DNA from 3 places in the Streptococcus ruminantium genome. Region 1 is predicted to be linked to each of the others. Evidence: predicted binding sites of a transcription regulator. Region 1 holds the regulator's gene; each other region holds the start of a gene.
The links. Region 1 encodes Rex, which represses fermentation and respiration genes when NADH is low (regulators of the CRP and FNR family bind a similar motif). Its sites were predicted from a motif close to TTGTGAANTANTTCACAA; they were not measured.
Positions count from the first base shown of each region.

Region 1 (10,999 bases):
CGATTGTTCAAACTAGCCACCTCAGCAATCTGCAAGGCTTCAATTGTCGGATGTAAGACAGCGCCACCAAGAGACTTGTTATAAGCTGTTGAGCCTGTCGGAGTAGACACCGAAATCCCATCACCTCGAAAACGTTCAAAGGGAACGTTGTTGATGATAATATCTGCGACCATGGTCTTAGATAAGCGCTTGATAGTCGCTTCATTCAGAGCACGCGCCTCAATCGTCCGATCATCTGTCATCTTGACCTTAATATTTAAGATTGGATAGGAAACTCGTGCACCCGTATCAAGCTTGAGATTCTCAATCAGCTTATCAACTTCAAAATCACGATAATCCGTATAAAATCCTAAATGTCCCGTGTGAATACCAACAAAACGGACACGATCAATCAACTTCTCATACTTATGAAAAGCTGATAACAACATCCCATCACCTCCAATAGAGATGACAATATCTGGATTTTTTGCGGTTAAAATAAAATTTGCTTCCCTTAATTTTGTCCACAATTCTCTGGACACTGCTTCACTCTTAGGATTTCGACTTGCAAGCAGAGCGATTTTTTTTCTACCTGTATTCTTCATCTGTATCATCACTATTTCCAACACCATCATTCAGTTTACGATAGCCAGGATCAAATAAGACCTGCGCTTCCTGTATATCGTTGCGGATTTTTCGCATCTCCTCATCTAATTCATAGGCAATTTTCGCTGTAACTTCCAAGCGCTTCTTGATTTCTTCGGGAAAGTTTCCCCTATATTTGTAATTGAGAGAGTGTTCAATCGTTGCCCAAAAGTTCATGGATAGGGTACGAATTTGAATCTCTGCCAAAACCGTCTCATTACCATTTATGGTGTCCACTGGGTACTCAATCACTACATGATAAGAACGATAGCCAGAAGCCTTCATGTGATTGATATAGTCCCGCTCATGAACAATCTGCATATCTTTTCGTTTCCTTAAAATCGCTAGAACTTCTTCTATATCATCAACAAATTGGACCATAATCCGAAGACCAGCAATGTCCTGCATATCTTGAGCAAGATTTTCCAATTTTATATGTCTCAAGGTCATCTTTTCTTTAATAGACTCGATTGGCTTCACTCGTCCTGTTACAAACTCAATTGGAGAATGCTGATTGGCCTTCCGATACTGCTTACGAATTCCTCGCAATTTGATCTTCAGTTCGCCAACTGTCTGGATGTAAGGGTCTAAAAATTCTTCCCAATTAAAATCCATATGATCCCTTTCTTGTCAAAACTTTTAAATTGTATTATACTCAATAAAAAATCAAAAATAGATGAGCAATAAAGTCAAAGATGGAACTCTACTACTTTTTAAATTTCAAGCAGCAGCTAAAGTCTTCCATCAGATAAGACACTCATCAAGACGAAGTAACAAGATTTCATTTTGATTTTCAAAGAGTGTTAAGATAACACAAAGACTAATCTATTATAACATATGAAAGGGTTTACTGCATGAAAAACCATCTAGAAATCGAGTACAAAACACTATTGACCAAATCGGAATACAAACGCCTCTTGCCTGATTTTTCTGATGTAAATCCCGTTTTTCAAACCAATCACTATATTGATACCCCAGACTTTGATCTGAAAAATAACCGTCTTTCTCTCCGAATTCGTACCTTTGAAGAAATGGCAGAGCTAACATTAAAAATTCCTCAGGAAATTGGCAACCAAGAATACAATCAAGCTCTGGATATTCAGACCGCTAGAGCCTTACTTACACATTTTCAACTTCCAACAGGTCAGATTGCAGATATTATTTCAATCACCGCTATTCCTCTCAATAGACTTGCTGTCTGGGGTAGCTTAACCACTGAGCGCTATGAAAAAGAGACATCTATCGGGCTCATGGCTCTGGATAAAAATGATTATCTTGATCAAACAGACTACGAGCTAGAAGTTGAGGTTACAGATGCCGATGAAGGGAAAATTCTATTTGATGAATTTCTCAAAAAAAAATCTATCCAATTCAAATATGCCAGCAGCAAAGTTGCTCGAACAGCTGCCTATAAAAAATCAGTTCAATAGGACTGATTTTTTATTTCTCTGCTGAAAATTTTTCAATTTTTTGGTAAAATAAAATTATCTATTGTAAAAAATACTTTTATGATCTTCATAAAAGCTCAGTGTATTAAAGGAGTTACTTGAAAATGGTGCAACCTCTCGGTGAACACAACGTAAAATTATTCTCACTCAATAGCAATCGCGACATTGCTGAAAAAATTGCAGAGTCTGCTGGAATTCCTCTTGGGAAACTTTCTTCTCGTCAGTTTTCAGATGGAGAAATCCAAATTAACATTGAAGAATCTGTACGTGGCGTAGATGTTTACATCATCCAATCAACTAGTTATCCGGTCAATAACCACCTGTGGGAACTATTGATTATGATCGATGCATGTAAACGCGCTAGTGCTAACACCGTCACTGCTGTTATCCCTTATTTTGGCTATGCGCGTCAAGATCGTACTGCTTCTCCACGTGAACCAATTACAGCTAAGTTAGTTGCTAATATGCTAGTTAAAGCTGGCGTAGATCGCGTATTAACTCTTGATTTACATGCTTCACAAATCCAAGGTTTCTTTGATATTCCAGTAGACAATCTCCTTACTGAGCCTCTCTTTGCTCACTACTATATGGAAAAAGGTCTTTGCAAAGAAGATGTGGTCATTGTTAGCCCTAAAAACTCAGGTATCAAACGTGCTCGCAATATCGCAGAATTTTTAAATGCTCCGATTGCTATTATTGATTATGCTCAAGATGATTCTGAGCGTTCCGAAGGATACATCATCGGCGATGTGGCTGGTAAAAAAGCGATCTTGGTAGATGACATTCTCAATACTGGTCGCACCTTTTCACAAGCTTCAAAAATTGTACAAGAAGGTGGAGCTACTGAAATTTATGCTGTTGCCAGCCATGGCCTCTTTGCAGGAACAGCCGCGCAGTTACTAGACGAAGCGCCAATCAAAGAAATCCTAGTGACCGACTCTGTTTCTAGCAAGGAGCAACATCCAAAGAACATTGCCTTCTTAACAGCTAGTGACTTAATCGCAAATGCAATTCACCGTATTCAAGAACATCAGCCACTCAGCCCACTCTTCAAGTTTACTAATCCGATAAAAGAAAACTAGGAGTCTACTTTTTGATTTATTTAGACCATGCAGCAACCACTCCCGCTTCTCCCATTGCTCTCCAACGAATGATGGAAGTTGCTCAAGAAAGTTATGGCAACCCATCCAGTATTCACCATGCTGGCCGCAATGCTAACCAAATTCTTCGTCAGGCACGTCAGGATATTGCCCAAGTTTTAGCTGTTTCGCCCGATCAGCTCATTTTTACCTCCGGCGGTTCCGAAGCGAATAATTTAGCGATCAAGGGTTATGCCCTTGCTCATAAAGATAAGGGCAAACACCTGATTACAACAGCCATTGAACATCATGCCGTCCTTCATACCATGCAGTACTTAGAAGAACATTTTGGTTTTGAGGTAACCTATATTCAGCCGATAGATCAGGTCATCACTGCTCAACAAATAAAAAAAGCCCTACGACCAGATACTATCCTTGTCAGTGTTATGTTCGCCAATAATGAAACTGGGCAACTACTTCCCATTAAGGAAATTGGTCAAGTTCTCTCTGGGCATCAAGCTGTCTTTCATGTTGATGCTGTCCAAGCTGTTGGAAAGGTAGAGCTACACCCGATTGAATATGGGATTGATTTTCTTACTGCTGCAGGCCATAAATTCCATGGCCCGAAAGGAAGTGGTTTTCTATACAGTAAAATTCACCGGTTTGACTCCTTAATCCATGGTGGAAAGCAGGAAGCTCAACATCGAGCAGGAACCGAAAATCTCCCAGCCATTGCTGCTATGGCAACTGCTCTAACGGAGCAAATTACCGAATTAGACAAAAATAGCAACTACATCAGTCAACTCAGAAAACAACTTATTGAAGGGTTACATGGATTAGACTATTATATCAATCAGTCTGGCTCCCATCTCCCCCATATCCTCAATATTGGTTTCCCAGGCAAGCTAAACGAACAACTACTTATGCAATTAGATCTAGTCGGTATTGCTGTATCTAGCGGTTCTGCCTGTACTGCTGGCATTGTTCAAAACAGCCATGTATTGGAAGCTATGTATGGAAAAGAATCTCCTCGGTTGAAGGAGTCTATCCGTATCAGCCTTTCAGAAACCAACACAAAACAAGAAATAGATACTCTTATCGTAGAATTAAAAAAAATAATTGGAGGTTAAAAATGGCATTCCAAAAATCTGTTACCTTGAAAGATTGTAACTTTACTTATCATATTAGTCCTGTTGTCAAAAAATATACACTGCGTGACAATACGTTTGAACAAACCAAAGCAGGACATTATCAACTGACTCGTCTTCTGGAAGAAATTCCAAACTCAAACCAGGGTTTCCTCTTAAAAATTATTATCAATCAGGACTTGACAGGTTTTAAAATCAATATCACAGATAAATCCGGTCTACACTTGGTTAACATTTTTAAACCAGAGAGCAATAAGGTCATTCAGGAAAAGTTTTACTTCCTTATGGATAGCTTGATTGATCGTGACATCTTTACGAAAGAAGCATAAAAATGATTGAAGTCCATTATCGTGATGCTTATAAAAAAGAGCGTAGCCAGACATTTGAAAATAAGGAGGCAGCAGTTTTAGCCTTCTCTGGTTGCCTTACTCTACCGGATTACTATCCTATCTCTAGCATTATCAAAGATGGGAAGGAATTGGATTTCAAAGGAACAATCGGTGACCTCTATCTTTATTTACAGACACTAGACTAAACAGGTTCTCTGTTTGGTCTTTTTTAAAATCAATCTGTTGATTTTTTCACAAACTTGGACTAGAATAGAGGAAAGAATTATTTAACATACGAATCATCGATATAAAAAATAAAGGAGTCCAAAGTGAAAAACGATAAAAAATCAGATATTCCACGCGCTACTGCCAAACGTCTATCCCTTTACTACCGTATTTTCAAGCGTTTTTATGCAGGTAATATTGAAAAAGCTAGTTCTAAAGAAATCGCCGAAGCCATTGGCATAGATTCCGCAACTGTGCGCCGTGATTTTTCTTACTTTGGAGAACTCGGTCGGCGCGGTTTTGGCTACAATGTCAAGGAGCTGATGGATTTTTTTGCGGATATTTTAAACGATACTTCCATTACCAATGTGATATTAGTTGGTGTTGGAAATATGGGACGCGCCTTGCTTCACTACCGCTTTCACGAACGGAATAAAATGAAGATTGTCATGGCATTCGAGGCCGATGACAGCCCTGCGGTCGGCACTATAGACGAAAATATTCCTATTCATGCCATTTCAGATATTAAAGATCGTATTCAAGAGGCCAACTCACAAACAGCTATCTTAACGGTACCGAGCATCAAAGCTCAGGAGGTAACAGACATCCTTGTTGAAGCTGGTATTAAGGGTATCCTCAGTTTTTCACCAGTTAATCTCTCTGTCCCAAAAGATGTAGTTGTACAATATGTTGATTTGACTAGCGAGTTACAAACCTTGCTCTACTTTATACGCAAAGGATAATGATTGGTGCATGTCAGAAAATGAACCCACGAATAAAACCTATCGCATGCTGCCCTGTCTATCGTGCAGCTAGTTTTTCTAAAAATAACCAAAACCAGTCCATGTTTTGAGGACTGGTTTTAAAATTGCTCCACTTGTTTTATTTTAGAACAATTTAATCATGCTCTCTTCAACTCAATATCCCAACTAAAAGTACCTTATCTGCTATAACATTTTTATCCATGGTAAAATAACAACTTTGCAATTCAGTTTTTTAATATCATATTTCAAGCTGTTACACCATGATGGACAATCTTACATTTTCTTTAAAGCTTTCCTTGTATAGCTCACTATACTACAAAAAGCTCTCTCTTGATTTCCTATGTACGACATTATCCCGTCAAAACTATTAAAACAACTATTTAGAATAACTCACTTTCTTCCCTAAAAGAATAATATCCCTTGCAACCTACAATTAAGTGGTCTAATAAAACCAATCCTAGCGTTTCGCAGGATTTTTTTAAATTCTCTGTGAAAAGTAAATCATTTTTACTAGGTTGCACTGAACCCGATGGATGATTGTGTACGATAATAATAGATGTTGCCATGCATTTGACTGCATAATGCAAAATTTCACGTGGTTCTGCAATACTGCGGTTAACACTACCAATAAAAATAGTCTTTTGACTGATAATCTGATTTTGTGTATTTAGATAAAGAGCAAGCAGATGTTCTTGTTTCTTATCGCCGAGTTCTTGGATCATCTTGCGCCCAAGCTTCTCACTACCCAAAATACGTTCATTTAAGAGCAATTCAGACTGGTTGATCCGTTTTCCCAACTCAATCATGGCCTTGATTTCAATTGCTTTCACACGACCGATTCCTGTTAAAGTCTGCAATTCTTCTATAGACAATTCTCTTAAAGCCGCCAAGTTCTCCAAGCGATTTAATAAATTATTGGAAAGAATGGAAACAGGCTCTTTTTTTGTTCCGGTTCGAATAAAAATAGCTAATAATTCTTGATTACTAAGTCGTTCAGCCCCTACTTCCATAAGACGTTCACGAGGGAGCAGAGATTCTTCTTTAAAATCAATTTGATACATAATTTCCTCCTCACTTATCTATTCGTAAGGTGGATAAAAAATAGGGGTGGTACAGAATTAGAATAGCAATTCTGTACCACCCCCACAAAGTTAATTTACTGTATTCGCCTTAAAAACCGACTACCACAGTCTGCACCAATTAGCCACTATCCTACTCGTTAGGAATTAAGAATGTTGGGGCGAGCCAATCCTATTGACCATAATCATACTGATTGTAGCTCTTTGTAAATGCATCCAATACTTCCTTTGGTGACTGTTTGTATGGAGTTGTTGACTCAAGAACTCCCTTTACAATGATACGTTCTGTAGCATAATAATCAGTACATGTTACCAAGGTAATCTCTGTTCTTCCAGCAACATCGTCAATAACATGTACACTTTCCGGAGGAACAATCTGCACACTATCGATTACATACGTATAGACGGTTGTCTTATCGGTAATATGAATCTTCATACCATTTTTGGCACGATCAAGCGGTGAGAAAAGAACGTCCGCTGCACCAGTTACTCCAAAAATATGATGACTGGCTAACGCATAATTCCCCTTTCCCATTTCCTGATTTTCCTTCATTGTACCTGCACCGTACATAAGAGAGGTATTAAAGACACCTTTAAAGATAGGAAGATTGATACCAAGTTCTGGAACGGCAATTCCACCAATTACCGGTAGACGCTGTGCTTCCCATTGGGCTTTCAAAATAGCCTCTGTCGAAACGGATTCAACTTGATTAAAATCAAAAGTCGTTTCAGCTTGTTTATTTTTCTCAATATCCTCTGTAGTAACATTTTTGATTTGATATTTATTGGTATTCCATCCAATGATAAAATTACGGATAGGAGCATTAAATATCAAAGCCAGAGAAATCAATACCAATAAAACTGTTAGAAGTTTACGCCAAAAAGAACCCTTTCGCTTCTTCTTTTCACGTTTAGACATGACTGCTTATTCCTTTTCCTCTTTAATCTCAGCAGCTTCAACCAAGGCAAAAGTCATAATTTTCGCTTCATCATTGAGACGCATTACCTTAACACCCATGGTAGAGCGACCGGTTTGTGAGATATTAGCCACACTTGTACGAATAATGACACCAGTATCTGTGATTACCATAATATCCTCAGCACCAGAAACGGTTGTCAGCCCTGCAAGCGGACCATTTTTCTCAGCAACTTTAAGGGTTTTAATCCCCTTACCACCACGTCCTTTTGTAGGGTACTCACTAGCTGGAGTGCGCTTCCCAAAGCCCTTTTCAGTCAAGACAAGAACTTCTTGTTCATCCGAAATCATGGTAGCTCCAACCAATTGGTCTCCATCACGAAGGGTGATACCACGCACACCTGTTGCTGTTCGTCCCATATTGCGGACGGCTGTTTCCGCAAATCGAACGGAATAACCAAATTTGGTTCCCATGATAACATCTGCCTGCCCATTTGTCAAGAATACGTTAATAAGTTCATCATATTCTTTCAGATTCAAAGCCTTCAAACCGCTCTGACGGATATTAGCAAATTCTGAAACACTGGTACGTTTAACTACACCTTGACGAGTTGCAAAAAATAGGTAACAATCTGCTTCTTGATCTTTCGTCACATTGATAATGGTCTGAATAGACTCGTTCTCTTCTAGCTTGAGCAGATTAACTACCGGAAGTCCCTTGGCAGTACGACCATACTCAGGGATTTCATAACCTTTCAATCGATAAACACGCCCCTTATTTGTAAAGAAAAGGAGACGATCATGAGTACTAGTGGATACCAATTCACGTACAAAATCATCATCTTTAACACCTGTACCTTGTACACCACGTCCACCACGTTTTTGTGCTTGAAACTCATCTTGAGCCAAGCGTTTGATATAGCCTTGGTTTGACAGGGTGATTAGGATATCTGTTTCTTCAATCAGATCCTCATCTTCGAGAGAAAGAACTTCACCAACCATCAATTCTGTACGACGACTATCAGCGTACTTACGCTTCACTTCTTCTAATTCTTCTTTAATGATATAAACAACACGCTCAGGCTTAGCTAAAATATCAGTCAAGTCAGCAATCAAGGCAATCAGTTCATCATATTCGGATTGAATCTTATCACGTTCCAAACCTGTCAGACGACGGAGACGCATATCAAGGATAGCTTGACTTTGACGCTCTGACAAATGAAACTTAGTCATCAATTCAGCTTGTGCAATCGCATCCGTCTCTGAATTGCGAATAATACGGATTACTTCATCAATATGATCAAGAGCAATCAGCAACCCTTCCAAAATATGGGCGCGCGCTTCCGCTTTTTCCTTATCAAACTGCGTACGGCGGGTAACTACTTCTTTTTGGTGTTCAATGTAGGACTCTAAAATCTGGCGAACAGATAAAATCTTTGGTACACCATTTTGAATAGCCAACATATTGAAGCTAAAATTAGTCTGCAGTTGAGTTTGCTTGAAAAGATTGTTCAAGATAACATTAGCAGACGCATCTCTGCGTACCTCAATAACAAAGCGAACCCCCTCACGGTTGGACTCGTCACGAACTGCTGTAATCCCTTCAATACGCTTTTCCTGCACCAGCTTAACGATATGCTCTTGGACCTTGGATTTGTTGACCATGTAAGGAAACTCTGTAACAACAATCCGTTCGCGACCATTTCCATATTCTTCAATCTCCGTGCGAGAACGCAGAACAATGGATCCCTTACCAGTTTCATAGGCACGATGAATACCTGATTTCCCCATAACAAGAGCACCGGTTGGAAAATCCGGACCAGGTAGGACTTCCATGATTTCACGCGTTGTCACCTCTGGATTGTCCATCACCAATTTAACTGCTTCAATTGTTTCTCCCAAGTTGTGAGGAGGAATGTTGGTTGCCATCCCCACAGCAATACCAGTTGTACCATTAACTAATAGATTTGGGAAACGAGCTGGCAATACTTCCGGCTCCCGTTCGCTAGCATCATAGTTGTCGGCAAAATTAACTGTATTCTTGTTAATATCACGAAGCATCTCCAACGCAATCTTGCTCATACGAGCCTCTGTGTAACGTTGGGCAGCAGCACCATCACCATCCATAGAACCAAAGTTTCCATGGCCATCTACCAGCATGTGACGATAACTCCACCATTGCGCCATACGAACCATAGCTTCATAAATGGCACTGTCACCATGTGGATGATACTTACCCATAACATCCCCTGTAATACGGGCAGATTTTTTATGTGGCTTATCTGGTGTAATTCCTAGTTCATTCATTCCGTATAAAATACGGCGGTGCACGGGCTTCAGACCATCACGTACATCTGGAAGAGCACGCGAAACGATAACACTCATCGCATAGTCAATAAAGGATGATTTCATCTCCTTGGTCAGATTAACCGTCACTAAATTCTTATCTTGCATTATATGCCTCTTTCAACAGTCATTGTGCTTCTATTATATCACATTGTGAAGTAAATTTCTTTGTTGGAAATGGCATGTAAACATTTTCAAAACCGCTTTCACAAGTGACAAAAAATACAAAACATGCTAGAATGGATTATGGTTGGGATGGATTCGTCCCCAAATAAAACTAAGGAGATGTTTAGCGATGACTGCAACTAAACAACATAAAAAAGTAATTCTTGTCGGTGACGGTGCTGTAGGTTCTGCTTATGCATACGCTCTTGTCAACCAAGGTATTGGTCAAGAATTGGGTATTATTGATATTAACAAAGACCGCACTCAAGGTGATGCAGAGGACTTGAGCCACGCATTAGCTTTCACATTCCCTAAAAAAATCTATTCTGCTGAGTACTCAGATGCTCATGATGCAGACCTTGTCGTATTGACAGCTGGCTTGCCACAAAAACCAGGTGAAACTCGTCTCGAATTGGTGGAGAAAAACCTTCGCATTAACCAACAAATCGTTACTGAAATTGTTAAGTCTGGTTTCAATGGTATCTTCCTTGTTGCAGCTAACCCAGTTGATGTTTTGACGTATTCAACTTGGAAATTCTCTGGTTTCCCTAAAGAACGTGTTATTGGTTCAGGTACTTCACTTGATTCAGCTCGTTTCCGTCAAGCATTAGCTGAAAAAATCGGTATTGATGCTCGTTCTGTCCATGCCTACATCATGGGTGAGCATGGTGACTCAGAATTTGCTGTTTGGTCTCATGCTAACGTTGCCGGTGTGAAATTGTACGACTGGTTGCAAGACAACCGCGACATTGATGAACAAGGTCTTGTTGATTTGTTTGTATCTGTTCGTGATGCAGCTTACTCCATCATCAATAAAAAAGGTGCTACTTATTATGGTATCGGTGTTGCCCTTGCTCGTATCACTAAGGCAATCTT
Region 1 is NZ_AP018400.1:845,972-856,970, reverse strand. It holds gene SR187_RS04165 (NAD kinase) at 1-584, opposite strand, end outside; gene SR187_RS04160 (GTP pyrophosphokinase) at 568-1,239, opposite strand; gene SR187_RS04155 (CYTH domain-containing protein) at 1,479-2,054, shown strand; gene SR187_RS04150 (ribose-phosphate diphosphokinase) at 2,177-3,154, shown strand; gene SR187_RS04145 (cysteine desulfurase family protein) at 3,166-4,281, shown strand; gene SR187_RS04140 (DUF1831 domain-containing protein) at 4,284-4,628, shown strand; gene SR187_RS04135 (DUF4649 family protein) at 4,631-4,834, shown strand; gene SR187_RS04130 (redox-sensing transcriptional repressor Rex) at 4,958-5,596, shown strand; gene radC (RadC family protein) at 5,998-6,678, opposite strand; gene SR187_RS04120 (class A sortase) at 6,869-7,615, opposite strand; gene gyrA (DNA gyrase subunit A) at 7,622-10,066, opposite strand; gene SR187_RS04110 (L-lactate dehydrogenase) at 10,254-10,999, shown strand, end outside.

Region 2 (10,999 bases), 640 kb from region 1:
GCCTTCCAAATCCAAGACCAGTATAAGGAAAAAACACTAAAAATCATTGAAGAAAATCCTTATCAGCTCGTCGAGGATGTGCAAGGTTTAGGCTTTACCATTGCCGACAAAATCGCGGAGAATCTGGGCATTGCCAGCGACTCCCCTCAACGCTTTCGAGCGGGTATGCTCTTTAGCCTCATCCATCGCTCCATGGAAACAGGTGATACCTATGTTGAGGCTAGAGATTTATTGGAAGCAACCCTGGAATTACTAGAAAAATCCCGCCATATCGAACTGGACCCTGCCGCCGTTGCCAAAGAATTGACAGGTCTGATTGTAGATGAAAAAGTCCAGCAAGAAGGAACGAAAATTTTTGACAACAGCCTCTACTTTGCCGAACATGGCATCCATAAAAATCTTACCCGCCTGATGGGAAAAAATGGTTTCAAACCCTTTCCACGAAAGGAGGTTGAAGCGGCCATAGCAGAACTAGAAACCATGTCTGACCTGACCTACGATACTATTCAGAAAGAGGCCATTGTTCAAGCCATTACCAATCCCATCTTTATCCTAACTGGTGGACCCGGAACCGGAAAAACTACTGTTATCAATGGAATTATCGCTGTCTATGCTATCTTACACAAGATTGACCTCACCCGCAGTCGCGAAGAATGCCCTGTCCTCCTAGCCGCTCCGACCGGACGAGCCGCCAGACGGATGAACGAATTGACAGGTCTACCAGCTGCGACCATCCATCGCCACCTAGGTTTGGTCGAAGGACAGGAAGACTCTTACCGAGATGACTATCTGGAAGCTGATTTTGTCATCATTGATGAATTTTCTATGGTAGATACCTGGCTAGCCAACCAGCTCTTCCAGAATATCTCCTCCCAGACTCAGGTTCTCATTGTCGGAGATGCCGAACAGCTCCCATCAGTCAGTCCCGGCCAAGTCCTTGCCGATCTATTAAAGATTGACAAACTCCCAAGTATTACCCTAGAACGTATTTATCGCCAGTCAGATGACTCAACCATTGTCACACTAGCCAGCCAGATCCGTCAAGGAAATTTGCCTGATGACTTCCGAGAAAAAAAGGCCGACCGATCCTACTTTGAAGCCCAAAACGAGCAAATCCCAGCTATGATTGAACGAATTGTCGGAGCTGCCATCAAGTCCGGCATTCCAGCCAATGAGGTGCAAATCCTTGCACCCATGTACCGTGGAGCAGCAGGTATCGACCAGCTCAATACCATGACACAGACTCTACTAAATCCCTTAGAAGAAGGAGAATTGGAATTTACTCACAATGAACTGGTCTTTCGCTGTGGAGATCGGATTATCCATTTAGTCAACGATGCCGAAGCCAATGTCTTCAATGGAGACTTAGGATATATTACAGACCTCCTTCCAGCCAAGTATACCGATTCTAAGCAGGACGAAATCACTATTGACTTTGACGGAAGTGAAGTCACCTATCCTCGAAACGAGTGGTACAAAATCACACTGGCCTACGCCATGTCTATTCACAAATCACAAGGAAGTGAGTTTCAGGTGGTTATCCTCCCCATCACTCGCTCCAGCCACCGTATGCTCCAACGCAACCTCATCTACACAGCCATTACCCGTTCTAGGAGCAAGCTCATTTTACTAGGTGAGATTGCCGCCTTTGACTATGCCGTCAAAAACACCGGAACTAGTCGCAAGACTTACCTAGTCCCACGTTTCCAAGGGGAAATGGCTGAGCAGGAAAACGAAACAACACCCTCAGACGGTCAACTCAGCAAAACTGCTCAAGCAAACTCGACTCCAACACCTGCTCAACCAGTCACTCAAGAAGAATCAAGTCGTCCACAACAAACCCATCATCAACTCTCCCTTCTTGAGGAAGAACAACCAGAAACAACCACTTCCCAGCCCAAAGAATTCATCCTGACCGCAGAGAATATCCTGACCATTGACCCTATGATCGGAATCAGTCAGACAGATCTCGCCACTTTTTTCAAAATAGATAGCTGAATAAGTAGCTTCCATCTTTCACACAATACTCACGCAGTTATCAACACACTGTAACAAAGACACTTTTTAATTTATTTCCTTTTTATCACTGTTAAATACAAAGCAACGGAGACAACATGAAAGCAAAATCAGTTTACACTATCACAGGACTTTATGTAGGAATCATGCTACTAAGCTACATCTACACCTACTACATGCGAGGGATTCGCTATGGATCCGATGGTTTTTTAGCCTCAGAATTCCCCTTTCTACTCGTTTTAGCAGGAATAACAATCGCTTACGTTATCAAAAATCGAGCAACATTGCAGTTGAAAACCTTCCTTCCCATTGATAAACGCTATTTCTTAGCCCTTTTTATCCCCTTACTGCTAGTGATCATAGCCTACTGGTTCGAGCACTTCCAGCTCAATGAGACCTTTTTTATAACACTTTTTGCAACCCTCCTAGTTGGAATCGGTGAAGAACTGCTATTTAGACGCATCTTACTCGTCTATTTTTTAGAAAAAATGCCCCTTCAAAAGGCAGTTGTCCTATCTGGCTTGTGCTTCGGTGGATTTCATGCAATCAATATTTTTGCAGGTAGTGGATTCGGACAAGTAGTGTACCAAGTCATCCTAACCAGCATCATGGGAATGCTGTACGGTTATCTTTATATTTTTACAAGAAAGATTTCCTGGTGCATCGTCAGCCATGGATTATGGGATTATATCGCAATTAGTGTTTCTAAACAATTCCACCCCCTCTTCTCTGGACTACTCTTTCTTCAGAATATATTGGAAATCGTGCTGGTCTTGCTCATGGCTCGCCGTGTAAAACAACTATTGCAAGAACAACACACAACCAATCAAACAGAGTTGACAAAGGAATAAAAGTAGAAATAAAGAACCGACATCATTAATACCACTTATCACAGGCAGACCTTGTGCCATGTATTCTAACAGAACGTAACACAGCAAATATACAGAGATATTGATAAGCTTCTTGAAGCGAATCACAAACCCAAGTCTTGCATAAGCAAGGCTTTTTTTCTATCATAAAGATCTGAAAAAATATAGATTGTCCTCACAAAATAGCGACTGAACACTTCTTTTTACCATTCTTTACCGTTTGAATAAACAGCTAAACATAGCCTGTTTTTAGGCATAGCAAAAATAGCTATTTACAATTTAGACTTTTTTAAGCTTTTAACTGTATCATAACCCTAACAGTTAATCAATAACAAAGAAAGGGGACATTATTGTGTTCAAGCTATTTGCTTTATTCCTAGAAGGGCTACTGTCATTTTTCTCCCCCTGTATCCTTCCTATTTTACCAGTGTACATAGGTGTTCTAGGAGGGAATAATGGTGAACATTCTCAAAACAACCGTATGCGTACTGTGATTAACACTTCCATGTTTGTCTTGGGAATTGCAATGACCTTCTTTCTACTGGCCTTTACCAGTAGTTTCCTCAGTCGTCTACTGAACCAACACATCCGAGTTGTTCAGATTATCAGCGGTATTTTGATTATCGCCATGGGATTGTTTCAATTGGGCTGGATTCGCCTACCAATGTTGTCAAAAGAACTTTCAGCTAAAACAAAAGTTTACCAAGCTGGAAAAACGGTGACACCTATCATCGCCTTTCTGATGGGCTTTACTTTCAGTTTCTCTTGGACTCCATGTATCGGCCCTATCCTAGCCAGCGTATTTTTCTACGCAAGTAGCCAATCAGGCATCTGGAGCATTGCCCTACTGTCCGTTTATTGCATCGGCTTTATCCTGCCATTCATCCTGGTTGCCATCTTTTCTCAAAAACTCTTGGATTACTTCAAAAAACAGACTCGTTTCTTACAGTACACCAAGACCATCTCAGCAGTTATACTCATCATTATCGGTATTTCTATCCTAACAGGAAGCTTCGGCACCCTGTTTAAAATCAGAAGATAACCATCAAACACTATTTACAATATAAGGAGAACCCAATATTATGTTAAAAAAATACCTCACCCTAGGAACTTGCTTATGCTTATTAACCGCATGCTCTGTCAACAATGCTAACAGTAAAAACAAAGATACTAACATGAGCCAACAGAAGACGGAAAAAACAGAAAAATCTCACGAGCAACATGCGCAAAGTGATAGCAACGACAATGGTTTACAATCTGTTGTTGAAGGACAGAAAGCACCCGAATTAAAACTAAAAGATAAAGATGGAAAAGACGTTAGCCTAGCAGACTATGCAGGCAAGAAAATCTACCTAAACTTTTGGGCTAGCTGGTGTGAACCTTGTAAGGATGAAATGCCTCACCTAGAAAAAGTGTATCAAAAATACAAAAATGATCCAAACTACGCCTTTTTGAGTGTAGTAGCACCAAATGATGCCAAGTATGGCAACACCTCATCAACAGATAGCAGCGAACAAAAAATCCTTGAAACAGCAAAAGCAGCAGGTATCACTTATCCAGTTCTTTATGACCAAAATAATGGCGCTCTGAATAGCTACTCTCTGCGTGCCTTCCCTAGCCACGTATTCATCAATAGCGATGGAACTGTTAACAAAGTATTTGCCGGCGAATTAAATCAAGAAACCCTAGAAGCAGGCCTGAAAGCTCTAAAATAACCCGTTACATCCTGCGAATATAAAAAAGAGTGCGTTCTCGTAATTTGAGAACGCACTTTGCTATGTTTTCATACAGTACTTAAAAATACTTCTATACTACAATCATCGGAAGCACCTGCCTCCTTTTTATTTTTGTCCCACCTAGGAAAGATGTTGAAGTTCTCCTTGCGACTTACTAAAATGAATGCAAACACAGAACCACCCCTGCTCTTCATGAACAGCATAATCTCCCCCCAGTTGGACCACCATCCGTTCGATACTCTGCAAACCAATTCCATTACTTGCAGATAGAGAACGCTCCCCAATTTTATTTGAAACAGATAGCTCCAGCCATTTCTCGTCTTCCTTTAAGCCAATTCGGACAGGAAAAGCAGGATCTCCATATTTGATAATATTTGATTGAAGATTATCCATAATCCGAAGGATACTATCTGATGGCAACTCAATGTCCATCAGTTCTTCTTCAGCCACTACCTCAACACTCAACCCTTGAAGAGTCAATCCTTCACACATCACTTCCACCGCATGAGAAAGAGGAAGAAGATGTGTAAGAGTCATTTCCTCAGCAACCAAGGAATAAGAAAAAAGATTTTCTGAAACCTGACGCATCTGTTGCGCTTTCTGCTCAATAATCCCCAGATAATGTTGGAGCAAATCAGGCTCCATGTTTGGTTTATTCTTGATGATTTCAAGATAGAGTAAGATTGAGGTGACCGGTGTACGAAGATCGTGAGACATCTCTGTAATCACCTTCTGATTTTTCTTCACAATATCAGCCTCTGTCTGCACAAGATTTCGGAAAGACAGTCGCATACTCTCAACCCCCTGAGCCAAATCAGCCAGTTCGTCCCGCCCCTTCACATGGATCTGATAGTCAAGATTTCCACCTTCTAAAATCTCCAAATCATGACTCAGACGACGAATATCCTCTACCTTTCGACGAATTCCCAACAAAACAACGACTATTAGGAAGATAAAGGATAATATAATCACAAAAATCCTAGTATAGAGACGCAGTTGGTAACTATATATCCCTGTCACCATCACATCAGCCGCCCCATCCGCAAATTGGACTTGGGCGTAACCAATCCAAGATTCCTCAGACATTTCTATCCTGTTGGCTGACTCCTCCTTGTTAGGATCATTGGAGGTGAATACCTGAATATTGTCCTTGTAAATCTCCAAGGTTAAGATTTCCTGCTCCTTTACCCAGGCATCCAACTTCTTGCTATCACTTGTCGCTATTTTTTCCTTATCTACAAATTCTACTAGTTTGGAAATGTAGTGGGCATTTTGTTCCTCAACATATCTCCCATCATAGATATAATAATCTATCACGCTCATTCCAATCCGATCTAGCACAACATAACAGATTGCTGCCAATACCGAACTCAGCAATAATAAGCGCCCGAGTTGCACATAAATCGACGTATGCCCCTTATTCTCCCGTTTCAAACTTGTACCCTTTCCCCCAAACAGTCTTAATCCACTTTGGATTCTTAGGATCTTGCTCCATTTTAACCCTTAGCTTACGAATATGCACCATGACCGTACTATTGCAGTTGTAAAAATACAGATCATCCCATACACTCTCGTAAATATTCTGCGTTGAGAAGATCTTGCGAGGATGAGACATTAGCAATAGAAGAATCTGGTACTCAATTTCTGACAGCTCTATCTCTTTTCCATCCACAAAAACCTCATTGAAACGCTTATGAACCCTGACACCGCTCAATTCAATATAGGGAAGTTCTTCGCTTTCCACTCCCCCCTGACCCTGATAGACCTTAAACCGTCGTATCAAAGCCTTGACCTGTCCCAAAAGTTCCGAATAAGAAAATGGTTTTGTCAAATAGCTATCACCACCAACCATCAACCCAATTAACTTATCAGACTCCTGAGCCTTAGCGGATAGAAAAAGAATTGGAACCGTTGACTGCTTTCTAATTTGTTCGCAAGTCCGCAAACCAGACATGCCTGGCATCATCACATCCAAAATCACCAAATCAATCGTTGGTGTCAGATAGTCTAACCCTTCTTCACCACTGGCAGCCTCTTTTACTGAGAACCCCTCACTTTCTAATAATATCCTAACACCTTCACGAATACTAGCATCATCTTCTATGAGTAAAATGGTATCTTGCATCTTTTACCCCCACTTGTCTCTATGGTCTTTTCAATAGTTAGAATAGCATACCTCCCCCTCAACGTAAAGAAAAAACTGAACCCAGAACTCAACTGGACTCAGCAAATTTACATTTTATAGCAATATACGAGAGGGAGTGGACTAATTAGTTGCTACCAGATTTTTTAGTGGATGAGCTGGTAGTACTTTTCTCAGTACTTGATGATTTTGTATCCTTCTTCATATCTTTTTTAGTACTGGACTGCTCTGTTTTTTGAGAACTAGAATCCGTTTTTTTATTGTTCTTAGCACCACACGCAACCATTGTAGTAGCAAGCGCTGCAATCATTCCTAAAGCCATCATTTTTTTGCCGAAAGTTGTTGATTTCATTTGAAATCCTCCTTTGATTCATTAGTTTTTCGATGATAGTGATAAAGATAAAAATGTTGAGACTCTTGACTGACTAGAAATATAGGATAAGTCCATCATCCCCCTATCAATTATATCTGTCAATCTAGAAAGACCCACTACCAAAAATAGATTAGATTTTTGATACTTCTATTCTACCCCTCAAATCTTACCAGATTCTGAACAAATTCTTAACAATTCTAAAATCGACAAAAAACCGAGAACTTTCTACTTCCGGCTCAATAAACTAGCAGACTCCCAATGAGAAATAAAAAAATGACAAATCAACTCAATCCCCCATACCTTTCAAGCTTGAAAATTTGTCACCGTCACTCCCAACAAACGAATCCCTCTTTCTGCCTGCCCAACCTCTTCAAATAGCTGACGAATCTGATGTTCAATCACTTCCATCTGATCTGTCGCATCTTCCAAACTATGGCGTTTAGTCAAGGTTGAAAAATCTCCATAACGAATTTTAAGAACGATGGTTTTTCCCTTTTTACCATTTCTCACAAGACTAGCAACCACACGTTGACAAAGGCTGGCTAGCTCCTTTTGTGCATCTTCTTCTCGGTAAAGTAGCTTACGGTAAGTCTTTTCCTTACCGATAGACTTGCGAACACGATTGACCCTGACAGGAGCATTAGAAATCCCTCTAGCCCTCCGATAGAGGTCATATCCAAAACGACCAAAACGGTCAATCAACTCCATCTCAGGTAGTTTCAATAGATCAGCTCCTGTATAAACTTCCATAGCATGTAAGCGTTCAACCGTTTTCTTGCCGACTCCATGAAACTTTTCAACAGGCAAAGCAGCCAAAACACTAACCGCCTCTTCTGGCAAAATCAAGGTTAAGCCATGTGGCTTTTTCATATCAGAAGCGATCTTAGCCAAAAATTTATTATAAGATACCCCTGCCGAAGCAGTCAAATGTAGCTCGTTCCAAATATCGTACTGGATGAGCTTAGCAATCTTCACTGCCGAGCGAATGCCGAGCTTATTATCGGTCACATCTAGATAAGCCTCATCAATCGACATAGGCTCCACCAAGTCCGTATAGCGATAGAAAATATCTCGTACCTGCCCTCCAACCTCCTGATATTTTTCATAATTACCTGAGATAAAAATAGCCTGAGGACAGCGCTCATAAGCCTCTTTGGAGGACATGGCCGAATGAATCCCAAAAGCACGCGCCTCATAATTGCAAGTTGACACCACTCCTCGACCACCAGATAACCTAGGATCTGCACCGATGACGACCGGCTTTCCTTTCAAATCAGGATGGTCTCTCACTTCAATCGCAGCAAAAAAAGCATCCATGTCCACATGAATAATCTTGCGAGATAAATCATTGATCAATGGAAAAATTAACATGACTACCTTTTCTCCCCCAGTGCTTCAACTGGTTCCATTATACTATATTCTATAGGAAGTTTCAGCATTTGAGATTCCTTTATCAACCAAGATTACATACTAGCAATCCCTAAAATATTCCTTGCTCCATCTGTTTTTGCAGGCTGTACAAGAAATTTTCTGTGAAAATATCAACAAACATTTTCATGCCTTTTCATATTTGCTTGAAAGTTTTTTCATTTATTTTCAAGCATTTTTATCTTGTAGAAAGTGTTTTCAAATGGTATAATAATAGCATGTTGGTATTGATACCAAAATGTATAAAAGGAGAACCCTCATGTCAACAAACGTTAAAACAAAAAATGTTACTGAAGACATTTTCGCCCAAGCCTGGGAAGGCTTTAAAGGTACAGACTGGCAAGACAAAGCAAGCGTAACACGCTTTGTACAAGCTAACTACACTCCATACGATGGAGACGAAAGCTTCCTCACAGGCCCAACTGAGCGTTCACTTCATATCAAAAAAATCATCGAAGAAACAAAAGCAGGCTACGAAGACACTCGCTTCCCAATGGACGTAGATCGTGCAACTTCTATCGCTGACATCCCTGCTGGTTTCATTGACAAAGAAAACGAGCTCATCTTTGGTATCCAAAACGACGAACTCTTCAAACTAAACTTCATGCCACGTGGTGGTATCCGTATGGCTGAAACAACGCTTGTTGAAAACGGTTATACTCCAGACCCGCTACTCCATGAAATTTACACAAAACATGCAACAACTGTAAACGACGGTATCTTCCGCGCCTACACTGCTGATATTCGCCGAGCTCGCCACTCACACCACGTTTCTGGTCTTCCAGACGCTTACTCACGTGGTCGTATCATTGGTATGTACGCTCGCTTGGCTCTCTATGGTGCAGACTACTTGATGGAAGAAAAAGTAGCCGATTGGAATGGCATCACTGAGATTGACGAAGAGTCTATCCGCCTCCGTGAAGAAATCAACCTCCAATATCAGGCGCTCCAACAAGTTGTTCGCTTGGGTGACCTCTACGGCGTTGATGTTCGCAAGCCTGCGATGAACACCAAAGAAGCGATCCAATGGACAAACATCGCCTTTATGGCAGTATGTCGTGTGATCAACGGTGCAGCAACTTCACTCGGTCGTGTGCCAATCGTTCTTGACATCTACGCAGAACGTGACTTGGCTCGTGGTACATTTACAGAGTCAGAAATTCAAGAATTCGTTGACGACTTCGTATTAAAACTTCGTACAGTGAAATTCGCTCGTACAAAAGCCTTCGACGAAATCTACTCTGGTGATCCAACCTTCCTGACAACATCTATGGCTGGTATGGGTAACGATGGTCGTCACCGTGTGACTAAGATGGACTATCGCTTCCTCAACACCCTTGACAACATCGGCAACTCTCCAGAGCCAAACTTGACAGTTCTCTGGTCAGACCAACTTCCGTACGCATTCCGCCGCTACTGTATGGCCATGAGCCACAAACACTCTTCTATCCAATATGAAGGTGTAACGACAATGGCAAAAGACGGCTACGGTGAAATGTCATGTATCTCTTGCTGTGTATCACCACTTGATCCAGAAAGTGAAGACCAACGCCACAACATCCAGTACTTCGGTGCGCGTGTAAACGTCCTTAAAGCCCTTCTTTCAAGCTGGAACAACGGTTATGACGATGTTCACAAAGACTACAAAGTATTTGACGGTGTTGAGCCAAACACTTCTGAAATCTTCGACTACGATCAAGTTATTGCCAACTTTGAAAAAGCTCTTGACTGGCTGACAGATACCTATGTCGATGCCATGAACATCATCCACTACATGACAGATAAGTACAACTACGAAGCTGTACAAATGGCCTTCTTACCAACGCACCTCCGTGCAAACATGGGCTTCGGTATCTGTGGTTTTGCCAATACTGTTGACTCATTGTCAGCAATCAAATACGCACAAGTAAAACCAATCCGTGACGAGGATGGCTTTATCTACGACTACGAAGTAACAGGTGACTTCCCACGTTACGGTGAAGATGATGACCGTGTAGATGACATCGCAAAATGGCTTATGGAAGCATTCTTCTCACGCTTGAACAAGCATAAACTCTACAAGAATGCTGAAGCAACTGTGTCTATCTTGACCATTACTTCAAACGTTGCCTACTCCAAACAAACTGCGAACTCACCAGTTCACCGCGGCGTATTCCTCAACGAAGATGGCTCTGTCAATACTTCTAAGGTAGAATTCTTCCCACCAGGTGCAAACCCAACTTCTAAATCACGTGGCGGTTGGTTGCAAAACTTGAATACCCTTTCTAAGCTCAACTTCAAGCACGCTAATGACGGTATCTCCTTGACAACTCAGGTTTCTCCAAAAGCACTTGGTAAGACCTTTGATGAGCAAGTCAACAACCTAGTAACCATTCTTGACGGTTACTTTGAACAAGGTGGTCAGCACGTTAACTTGAACGTTATGGACTTGAAT
Region 2 is NZ_AP018400.1:208,717-219,715, reverse strand. It holds gene recD2 (SF1B family DNA helicase RecD2) at 1-1,998, shown strand, start outside; gene SR187_RS01195 (CPBP family intramembrane glutamic endopeptidase) at 2,115-2,867, shown strand; gene SR187_RS01190 (cytochrome c biogenesis CcdA family protein) at 3,232-3,927, shown strand; gene SR187_RS01185 (TlpA family protein disulfide reductase) at 3,968-4,600, shown strand; gene SR187_RS01180 (HAMP domain-containing sensor histidine kinase) at 4,742-6,055, opposite strand; gene SR187_RS01175 (response regulator transcription factor) at 6,039-6,746, opposite strand; gene SR187_RS01170 (hypothetical protein) at 6,892-7,116, opposite strand; gene dinB (DNA polymerase IV) at 7,441-8,508, opposite strand; gene pflB (formate C-acetyltransferase) at 8,825-10,999, shown strand, end outside.
Region 2: a site for Rex is predicted at 8,577-8,594, ahead of pflB (formate C-acetyltransferase). Genes of this name have one in related genera too.

Region 3 (10,999 bases), 540 kb from region 1:
AAGAGAAACCCTATCTCTAGGGCGGTCACTGGGATGTCAAGACCTGGTAAGGTTCTTCGCGTTGCTTCGAATTAAACCACATGCTCCACCGCTTGTGCGGGCCCCCGTCAATTCCTTTGAGTTTCAGCCTTGCGGCCGTACTCCCCAGGCGGAGTGCTTAATGCGTTAGCTGCGGCACTGAGTCCCGGAAAGGACCCAACACCTAGCACTCATCGTTTACGGCGTGGACTACCAGGGTATCTAATCCTGTTCGCTACCCACGCTTTCGAGCCTCAGCGTCAGTTACAGACCAGAGAGCCGCTTTCGCCACCGGTGTTCCTCCATATATCTACGCATTTCACCGCTACACATGGAATTCCACTCTCCCCTTCTGCACTCAAGTTCCGCAGTTTCCAAAGCGTACTATGGTTAAGCCACAGCCTTTTACTTCAGACTTACGAAACCGCCTGCGCTCGCTTTACGCCCAATAAATCCGGACAACGCTCGGGACCTACGTATTACCGCGGCTGCTGGCACGTAGTTAGCCGTCCCTTTCTGGTAAGATACCGTCACTGTGAGAACTTTCCACTCTCTCACACGTTCTTCTCTTACAACAGAGCTTTACGATCCGAAAACCTTCTTCACTCACGCGGCGTTGCTCGGTCAGGGTTCCCCCCATTGCCGAAGATTCCCTACTGCTGCCTCCCGTAGGAGTCTGGGCCGTGTCTCAGTCCCAGTGTGGCCGATCACCCTCTCAGGTCGGCTATGTATCGTTGCCTTGGTAGGCCTTTACCCCACCAACTAGCTAATACAACGCAGGTCCATCTGATAGTGAAGCAGTTGCTCCTTTTAAGCTCCAATGATGCCACTAAAGCTCTTATGCGGTATTAGCTATCGTTTCCAATAGTTATCCCCCGCTATCAGGCAGGTTACCTACGCGTTACTCACCCGTTCGCGACTCAACTTCTCAGATGTTTCCGAAGAAACGGATGAAAAGTTGCGTTCCACTTGCATGTATTAGGCACGCCGCCAGCGTTCGTCCTGAGCCAGGATCAAACTCTCATATAAAGTTTTTTTCTGGTCAGTCTTGACTGACTTATTGTTTTTGTTCATTGACGGACTTCTATCTTTAAAAGTCCACCCTGCACGTTTGGTTCGTCTTCTTCAATTTTCAAAGGTCTTATTACTTGTCCTCGCTTCTCACGAGACAACTATCTTAGTTTATCACGTCTACTTAACTTTGTCAATATCTTTTTTTACTTTTTTTTGCTTTTTTTCAATTTTGATATCTGACACTATGAATTACTCCTCGTGACAACTCATTCATTCTATCACCTTATTAAGCTCCTGTCAATACCTTTTTTTATCCTTTCCTTTAAAATTCTAACCTACGACTCGCTACTATCTTCAAAATGGAGGAAAGGATGTTAAAGAGATTGTAAGTAAAATTCTTTTTAGGGATACTATAAAAGTCGCTAGTTTAGACTAACGACTTCTACAATATTTATACACGTTCAACTTTGCCTGATTTAAGAGCACGAGCTGAAGCCCAAACTTTTTTAGGTTTACCATCAATCAAAACAGTAACTTTTTGAAGATTTGGTTTAACTGCGCGTTTAGTCTGGTTCATAGCGTGTGAGCGGTTGTTACCTGATACAGTCTTACGACCAGTAAAATAACATACTTTAGCCATTTATGTCTTCCTCCTCATTTGATCAAATATATCGGATGTGCTAGCACCACATACTATAACATTCTAACAGAATCTTTTGTTCTTGGCAAGGATTATTTTCATTTTTTTGTATTATAGATTATGGATATGGCACAACGAAGCGATTGTATTTTAAGGAGTTAAGAATCCTTTGATTACAAAACCACCAAAGTTCAAGTGTCTTTTGTTAGCTCACTTGGGAAAACTGTCTAGATAGCCCACACCTGTGTTACTCTTCTAATAAGTTCGTAATTGCTAATCATACTGAGTCGCTCTCTGGCAAGCATTCTTTTTGCTCTGCCAAATGTTGCACGTAAACATTGAAAAAGGAATCAATACTAATCTCTAAAATTATTTACAATTATTTTGGATCAAGCAATGATACTTTCCATTAGGACGTTTCCTATTTATTCTATTATTTAAATAGAGAAAAGTCCCTCATTTTGAAGGACTTTAATTGGTTTATTACGCTTTGTTCGCTGAACCGAATACATCAATACGCTCTTCAACAGAAGCTTGGATAGCTTTCACACCGTCTGCCAAGAATTTACGTGGATCGAAAAGTTTTTTCTTGTCGTACTCTGCTTCGTTTGCTTCATAAGCAGCTGCAAATTTACGTGTTGCATTTGCAAAAGCAATTTGGCACTCTGTATTAACGTTAACCTTAGCAACACCCAACTTGATAGCTTCTTGGATTTGCTCATCTGGAATACCTGAGCCACCGTGCAATACGATTGGGAAACCTGGAACTGCTTCAGTCAGTTTACGCAAGTGATCAAGATCTAGACCTTCCCAATTTGCTGGATATGGACCATGGATGTTACCAATACCAGCTGCCAAGAAGTCAATACCAGTCGCAACCATTGCTACTGCATCTTCAATTGGAGCCAACTCACCGCTACCTACGATACCGTCTTCTTCACCACCGATAGTACCTACTTCAGCTTCAACTGAGATTCCTTTAGCGTGTGCTAATTCAACAACTTCCTTAGCTTTTGCAAGGTTTTCTTCCACTGGAAGGTGCGAACCATCAAACATGATAGAAGTATAACCAACTTCAATACATTCAAGTGCATCTTCGTAGTGACCATGGTCAAGATGAATTGCAACAGGAACTGTGATATTCATTGATTCAATCAAATTTGCAATCAAGTTACGAGCTACTTTGTAACCACCCATATACTTAGCTGCACCCATAGAAGTTTGGATAAGCACTGGAGCTTGTTTTGCTTCTGCTGCACGCAAGATAGCTTGAGTCCACTCAAGGTTGTTTGTGTTAAATCCGCCAACTGCATAACCGTTGTCACGCGCCGCTTGGACAAATTTTTCTGCTGAAACTAATGGCATTTCGATAGCCTCCTAATATTTTTTGAGGTTACACCTCATACCTTTCTATTCTACCATTTTTATTTTGAAAATGCTAGCTGAAATCATCTAGTTTTGAGAAAATTTTCACATATCTTTTCATTAAAAGAAAAGCAATGATATTTTAACAAAGGTTAGGGATTATGATTAACTCTTTTCGTCACAACAAAAAAAGACTAGCCTGAGCTAGTCCACCATGCGGAGAGTGGGACTTGAACCCACACGACCTAAAGCGGTCACAGGATCCTTAGTCCTGCGCGTCTGCCAATTCCGCCATCCCCGCTTAACACAAGAAACAGTATATCACGGGAATATCCTCTTGTCAATACTTTTTTGAAAAATACTTAAAAAATCATTATTTTCAATTTTAGAGGGCTACTCTAAAATTAAAACTTAGTTATTCATTTTTAGTTCTATCAATGATAGCCTTTTAAAATATTTTCTTGATAAACATGAGCAACGAGACTTCAAAGCAGTAAGATATTCCATTGAAAATAGAGGTCTTTTCCCTCTTACTTACATTTACAGTAATTACAAAGAGGCAGGATTCTGTATATCGCTCCCAAAAGTTAGTTTTTCTGTCTACCATTTGGGGCAATTTAAGTGTATTCCCACCTCTTCTATTTTTTATATTGTTCTTATTTGAGTAGTAGCTTATTTTTCATTCTTGATGGCAGCTGTTACAAAGGCGGTGTAAAGACCTTCCGGACGGTTAGGGCGAGATTGGAGTTCTGGATGGTATTGACAAGCTACAAAAAATTTATTTTCTGGAATTTCTACAATTTCTACCAATCGGTTATCTGGCGATACTCCTGAAAAAACAAAACCAGCTTGCTCAAATTGTTGACGGAAATCATTATTAAACTCATAGCGGTGACGGTGGCGACGCTGCACTACTTCTTGATTATCGTAGGCAGCAGCAGCTTTTGAACCTTGTTTAAGCTTGCTTGGATATAAACCTACGCGCAAAGTTCCACCCAAATCTTCCACTCCAATTTGATCGCGCATAATGTCAATGATTGGGTACTTGGTATCTGGATCTAATTCAAAGCTATTGGCTCCTTCTAAGCCGAGAACATGACGAGCAAATTCTACGCAGGTAAGCTGCATACCAAGGCAAACTCCTAACATGGGAACATCATTTTCACGGGCATAGCGAATGGCTTGAATTTTCCCTTCTGTACCACGTTGTCCAAAACCACCAGGAACGATAATCCCTTGGGCTCGTCCAAGATGTTCCGCTACATTTTCAGCTGTCAAATCATTGGCATTAACCCAGTCTAGGTCAATGGCTGCATCATTGGCATAACCAGAATGCTTGAGAGCCTCAACAACTGATATATAGGCATCTTGCAATTCCACATACTTGCCAACCAGAGCGATTTTAACAGTCTTCTTAAGGGAAAGAACCCTATCCACCATAGCTGACCATTCCGTCATATCCGCAGGAGGCACATCTAATTTCAAGTGGTCACAAACGATTTGATCCATATTTTGCGCCTGCATATTGAGTGGAATTTGATAGAGATGTTCTACATCCAAGGACTCAATAACCGCTTCTGGAGCCACATCGCAAAATTGAGCCAATTTATTTTTGATATTCTGACTTGCTGGTTGCTCTGTGCGAATAACAAGCATATTGGGTTGAATGCCTAAACCTCGCAGCTCTTTTACAGAATGCTGAGTCGGTTTTGTCTTCATTTCACCTGCTACTTTGAGATATGGCAAAAGCGTAGTATGGATATACATAACATTATCTGAGCCTACATCCGCTTTCATCTGACGGAGAGCTTCAAGAAATGGCAAACTTTCTATATCACCAACTGTTCCACCCACTTCTGTAATAATAACATCTGCATCCGTTGTATAAGCGGCACGCTTGATTTTATCTTTCAAAGCATCTGTGATATGGGGAATAACCTGAACAGTCGCACCAAGGTACTCTCCCTTACGTTCTTTACGGAGAACTTCGCTATAAATTTTTCCTGTTGTAACATTGGAATATTTATTAAGGTTGATGTCAATAAAGCGTTCATAGTGTCCAAGATCCAGATCTGTTTCTGCACCATCATCTGTCACAAAAACTTCTCCGTGTTGGTAAGGACTCATCGTTCCTGGATCTATATTTATATAGGGATCAAATTTCTGAATGGTAACTTTTAAACCACGATTTTTCAATAAGCGCCCAAGGCTGGCTGCTACAATACCTTTTCCAATGGAAGAAACAACACCACCTGTTACAAAAATATATTTTGTCATGCAAACTCCTTTTCTATGATTCATGTTAACCGAAAGCAGGCTTGGGTTTACCCTCAGTACCATGAGGAAAAAACAAAAACAGCTCCCTAATCACTAGGGAGCTCCGACCTCAAAAAGAGGCGCCCGATAATATCTTATCGCAGTTTGATAATCTTGTCAAATCAAAATCTACTCGTCAGCCACTTCTTCATCCGAGTATTCATCATCGTCTTCTCCTAAATCAACGTCTTCATCTTCCAAATCAGCATCTGGAATAATCTCGTTAATTTCTGAGTCGTATGATTCGACTTCATCCTTCTCATCATCTGGAGATTCATCATCGTATTCTGATGATGAATCCCCAGAATAGTTGTCTTCATCCTCCGGATCATCGTTTCCGTAGTCAATTGCGTCTTCATCACCATCCATAAAAGCATTCACACGCTTTTTCTTACGTTTTGGTGCGTCTTCATCATCCTCTTCGAGTGTGATAACTTCCTCATCAATCTCATCGATGGCATACCACGAACGAAGTCCCCATTTATTCTCACCAAGAGGGATAAAGCTGCCATCTACATTTAAATCAGAATAGAAGATTGGGAGCGCTGCACGAATCTCACTATTTGACTTTTCAAGATAATTTTGTATTTCATTAACTAAGTCATTAAAATACATTTCATTGTCACGTCCACGCTCTTCCAAAATAGCACGAGCTACTTCAATCATGGAAAGTTCACTTTTTTCTTGTCCTGCAAATACATTAAGTTCCAAGGTTTTTCTCCTTTTTTGTCTTTCCTTCCTATTTTACGCTAAAATGGCTAAATAGTCAAAGATAAGATGAGCATTCTTACTAAAGCTCAAAGTAGAAAAAAGGAATTTCTAAGAACAAATCATTTTGGATATTGTCTTCATCTGAACTGACCTCTAATCCCTCACTTTAATTCTTGGGCTAAAGTTTCTAAGACTTTTTCTAGATTTTCCAAGTAAGATAGATTATTTTCTGGATCAGCTTCTAGAGGATCTAATATCTTCAAGCTAACCCCAGTTGAACTGGCTAAAGCTTTAGCCAATTTGTCTGACGAACCTTTTTCTGTAAAAATCGTTTTAACCTTATAGGTATCAACAAATTCTTTTATTTCTGCTAGCTTTCTCGGACTAGGTTCTTCCTCGGATACCCCAGCAATCCCCAACTGCTTAAGTCCAAATCGTTGAGCTGTATAAGAAAAAGCTGTATGTTGTGTTACAAAAGTCTTTGATTTGGCTTTAGCAAAAATAGGGCTATATTTATCAGCTAATTTTTGTGCAGCTTCCTTCAGTTTTTCGGCATTTTTTTTATAATACTCAGCATTAGTAGGGTCACTTTTGGCAAGTAGGTCTCCTATCTCAAGGGCTTCCTGTCCTGCTAAAATGGGGTCTAGCCAAGTATGAGGATCATATAACGTCGCTTCATCAATCCCCTGCCCTGCTTCCATATCCTCTAAACCTGGAACTTTAGCTAAAGGTAAATTTGTCGAAGCTTCCAGAACCTTGACAGATGAACCTTGCAGATTCGACCCTAGTCGTCCTGCCCATGACTCTAAAATTCTAGAATGATAGATGAATACATCTGCATCATGTATTGCTTTTATGTCAGCAGCAGAAGGTTCATAAGAATGAATTCCGCTCCGTGAGCCAATCATACGAACATCATTCTTATCACCAGATACTTCCTTAACCAACGAATAAATAGGATAAAACGAGGTGACAATCTTTAAGCCAGTTTGAGTTTGATTTGCTCCTTTTTGAACTGAGCATGATGCTAAAACCAAACCCAACAAGGTCAATAAGAATGGCTTTATAATTTTCTTTAACATATTTTCCTCCTCTTGTTAATCAGTTAACTATATCACAAGAAAGTTAACCAGTCAAGTTATTTCCGGAAAATGTACACTACACAAATGAAAAACACTTATAGATTATTTTATATATATCCATTTTGAAAAATGCGAGTTCCTCAAGAGTGTACTAACACTAATCAAAAATCCCAATAACTTTTTTATATAAAATTGTTGAAACGTCATTTTTTGAAGATAGAATTTCCTATCTTGGTCATATTCAAAATCGCATGCGCAAACATAGATAAAATGCTACGAGAATATTTTTCTCCAAAGAAAAAACTCGACCGCAGTCGAGCTTTTATCAGGCTATTATTTTACAGTTGCTGTGCTAGTGATTAGTTCTACTGCCTTCTTAACGACAATGTCATGTTTTAACATTTCTGGTGAAAGTAGGCTGCGAACTTGCGCAACATCCATCTTATAGGTTGTTGCCAACTCTTCAATTTCCTTGTTGATTTCTTCTTCAGTTGCTTCAAAGCCTTCGGCTTTAGCTACTGCCTCGACAACCAAGTTTGTTTTTGTACGCTTTTCAGCATCAACTTCGTGTTGTTTGTGGAGATCTTCGCGAGTTGTACCAGTAATTTGGAAGTACATATCTGGTGAAATACCCTGCTGTTGCATACCACCCAAGAACTCATTGATAGAACGATGAACTTCTTCGTGAATCATTTCTTCTGGCAAATCAACAATTTCAGCATTTTCTACTGCTAAATCAAGAGCCGCTGCTTCAACCGCATCGTCAAAGGCAACTTCTTTGCTAGCCTCTAATTCTTTGCGGTATTTTGCCTTCAATTCATCAAGTGTTTCTACTTCTTCGTCAATGTCTTTTGCTAATTCATCATCCAAGGCAGGAACTTCTTTTGCTTTTACTTCGTGGATTTTTGTTACAAAGAGGGCTGGTTTGCCTGCAAGATCAGTCGCTTGGTAATCTTCAGGGAAAGTAACTTCGACATTTACCTCTTCTCCAGCCGAGTGACCAACCAACTGGGCTTCAAAACCTGGGATGAATTGACCTGATCCAAGTCCAAGTGAGAAGTTTTCACCCTTGCCACCATCAAACTCAACACCATCAATTGATCCAACAAAATCAATAACAACTGTATCGCCTTCGGCTGCTGGGCCTTCTTTAATCACCAACTCAGCTAAGTTGTTACGCTCGCGTTCAATCTTAGCATCTACTTCTTCATCAGTTACCTCTTTAGTAGCTTCTACTGAAACTACCAAATTTTTGTAATCACCCAATTTCACTTCAGGTTTTGTAACAACTTCTGCAGTAATTGTCCAGTCTTGACCTTTCTCCATTGACACAACATCAATTTTTGGTTGTGCAACCACCTCAAGTCCTGCTTCAGCAACCGCTGCCTCATAAGCAGTTGGTAAAAGCGCATTAACAGCATCTTGGTAAAGAGCCTCTTCACCAAATTTTTGATTGAAAACGGCACGTGGTAAGTGACCTTTACGGAAACCTGGAAGATTGATATCTTTTTTTACTTTGTTGAAAACGCGATCCAATTCTGGTTTGATTACTTCTTGACTAATTGTAAACGTCAAAACACCGCGGTTTGTTTCTTTTGCTTCAAATGATACAGACATTCTGTCATTCTCCTTAAAATTTTATTGCATACTCTTCATTATAACACAAATGACAGGGATTTCAACGATTTTATAACCTGCTTTGGGTAATGCCATGTTTCTTTACCTAGCAACCGCCCTTGTATCCTTACTGCTTACAAACCAAACAAACCTACTGAAATATTTGTTTTGAAGATGGTTATCTCTCACAATTCATCATCAGGCTGTTGTCCATCATGAGGCTGCCATTGACAATCTGTCAGCTTCATATTTGAGAATGTAGCTGTAAAGCTAGAGTCTTCTGGTGAGCAGGCGTATAGTCCAAAGGAAATCTTTCCTCTTCCCTCATAAAAATGACATATACGCATTTGTCTAAAATGGATTCCATCCTCAGAATTTTCAAAGCAGTAGTCCGCCCCTCTGCGGCTGAGGCGGAACCACATGGACTTGACAGTTGCTGAAATCTCAGTGGTAGCCCAATCTGAATAGCCATGATTAGTCACCACACTACCTAGGTGCTGGAAGTCTTCATTTTCGTACTCAATAGAGCATTTTAGCCAATTTTCGGAGTCCTGATAAACCACGATTCCACATTGGTCAAAGCGGGTATGGCTAGCAGAAAAATCTGTCTTGACAGTAAATGAAAAATATTCCTCCTCCGTCTCCATCTGTAAAACCGGTGCATTGTCATTTACAAAATGGTAGTAAGTTTTTTGCCAAAGATCGGTGTACGGCTCTGTTGTTATGGAAATCTCTGTTTCTGTGATAGTAAATGTCTGGGGTGGACGTGTCCACTGTAAATCCTTTGTCAAGAAAGCTCTCATCATCTACTCCTTTTATCTATTATAGAATCTTTATTGCTTACGAATCCCATCTTCCTGATAGGCTGCACGCGCTCCACCAATGAGTTTTGGCCGACTAGCGAGGGCTGTGACATGAGCCTGCCCGATTTCTCGCAGGCTTGGCCGAATGGGAACTTGAACATGTTTGACATGCATGCCGATAGCTGTATCCCCAATATCGATACCTGCCTGAGCAGTGATAAATTCCACTTCGACAGGATCCTTCATATACTTGAAAGCCGCTAGTTGTCCAGATCCTCCTGCATGAAGGGTCGGTAGAACATTGACAATCTCCAAGTCTTTCTGGATGGCCAATTCTCGCTCGACCACCAAGGCACGATTGAGGTGTTCACAACCTTGAACAGCCAGATAAATTCCTTTGGGCTCTAGGATGCTTAGAGTCGTTTCCACGACTGCTTCGCCAACTTCTAGGTTAGAATTTTTCCCGATATATCCACCGATAACCTCACTTGATGACAAGCCGAGGATAAAAATCTGTCCCTTTTGAAGATTGCTGAGTCCTAATACTTCCTCGACAAGTTGCTTAGTTTGAGCTTTAATTTCCTTTAGTGACATGACGGATCACTCCTATTCTCTCTACCGCTTGAGCCAAGATGTAGCCAAGCACTAGACCGACTGTGTTTTGCAAGAAGTTAGCTGGAACGTCTTTGATTGCAGTGGCTACATTATACAGAAGACTTGAGGCTGCAAAATATCCCCCAACCATGGAAAGACTAGCTAAGAAGATACCAAGATAGCGTTGCTTGCCTGTCCACCCCGCAAAATAGCCTTGCGCTCCGTGAAAAAGCAAGCTGAAGAAGGCCCATTGAGGATAGCCTAACAAGAAATCAATCAATAGTCCTGATAAGCTGCCTACAATGACTCCTTCCTTCTTACCGAGATAGAAGGCTGTGAAGTAGATTCCTACATCTAAAAGTGAAGTGAAACCATTTGGTGTCGGCATATAAACATGTGCCAGAGCTAAACTTAGGGCTATCAAAAGAGATAGCAAGACCATTATCCTTATCTTTTTACTTCTCATACTGCACCACTCCATAGTCATCTGAAGTTTCGATAGCACGGAAAACAAAGTCCTTTGATAAACGAACTGCCTCAAGTGGGCTTCTTCCCAGCAGTAACTGACTTGCAATACTAGAGGCGAAAGTACAGCCTGCTCCGACATTGTTGCTAGAAAGAATCGGTGACTCCAATACGATAAAATCTTGACCATCATAATAAACATCAATCGCCTTCTCCTTACTCAAGCGATTGCCACCTTTGATTACGACATGTTTGGCACCCAAGTCATGTAAGATAAGAGCTGCCTGCTTCATCTCCTCCACTGTTTTGATGTCTCTATTAGTCAATAGCTGAGCTTCTGCCAAGTTTGGAGTGATAATGGTTACATAAGAGAA
Region 3 is NZ_AP018400.1:304,892-315,890, reverse strand. It holds rRNA gene SR187_RS01640 (16S ribosomal RNA) at 1-1,047, opposite strand, end outside; gene rpmB (50S ribosomal protein L28) at 1,484-1,672, opposite strand; gene SR187_RS01630 (class II fructose-bisphosphate aldolase) at 2,156-3,037, opposite strand; tRNA gene SR187_RS01625 (tRNA-Leu) at 3,253-3,338, opposite strand; gene SR187_RS01620 (CTP synthase) at 3,710-5,314, opposite strand; gene rpoE (DNA-directed RNA polymerase subunit delta) at 5,483-6,064, opposite strand; gene SR187_RS01610 (metal ABC transporter solute-binding protein, Zn/Mn family) at 6,226-7,146, opposite strand; gene tig (trigger factor) at 7,480-8,763, opposite strand; gene SR187_RS01600 (DUF1349 domain-containing protein) at 8,949-9,566, opposite strand; gene SR187_RS01595 (TIGR01440 family protein) at 9,597-10,160, opposite strand; gene SR187_RS01590 (ECF transporter S component) at 10,141-10,626, opposite strand; gene SR187_RS01585 (bifunctional hydroxymethylpyrimidine kinase/phosphomethylpyrimidine kinase) at 10,616-10,999, opposite strand, start outside.
Region 3: a site for Rex is predicted at 3,131-3,148, ahead of SR187_RS01630 (class II fructose-bisphosphate aldolase). Genes of this name have one in related genera too.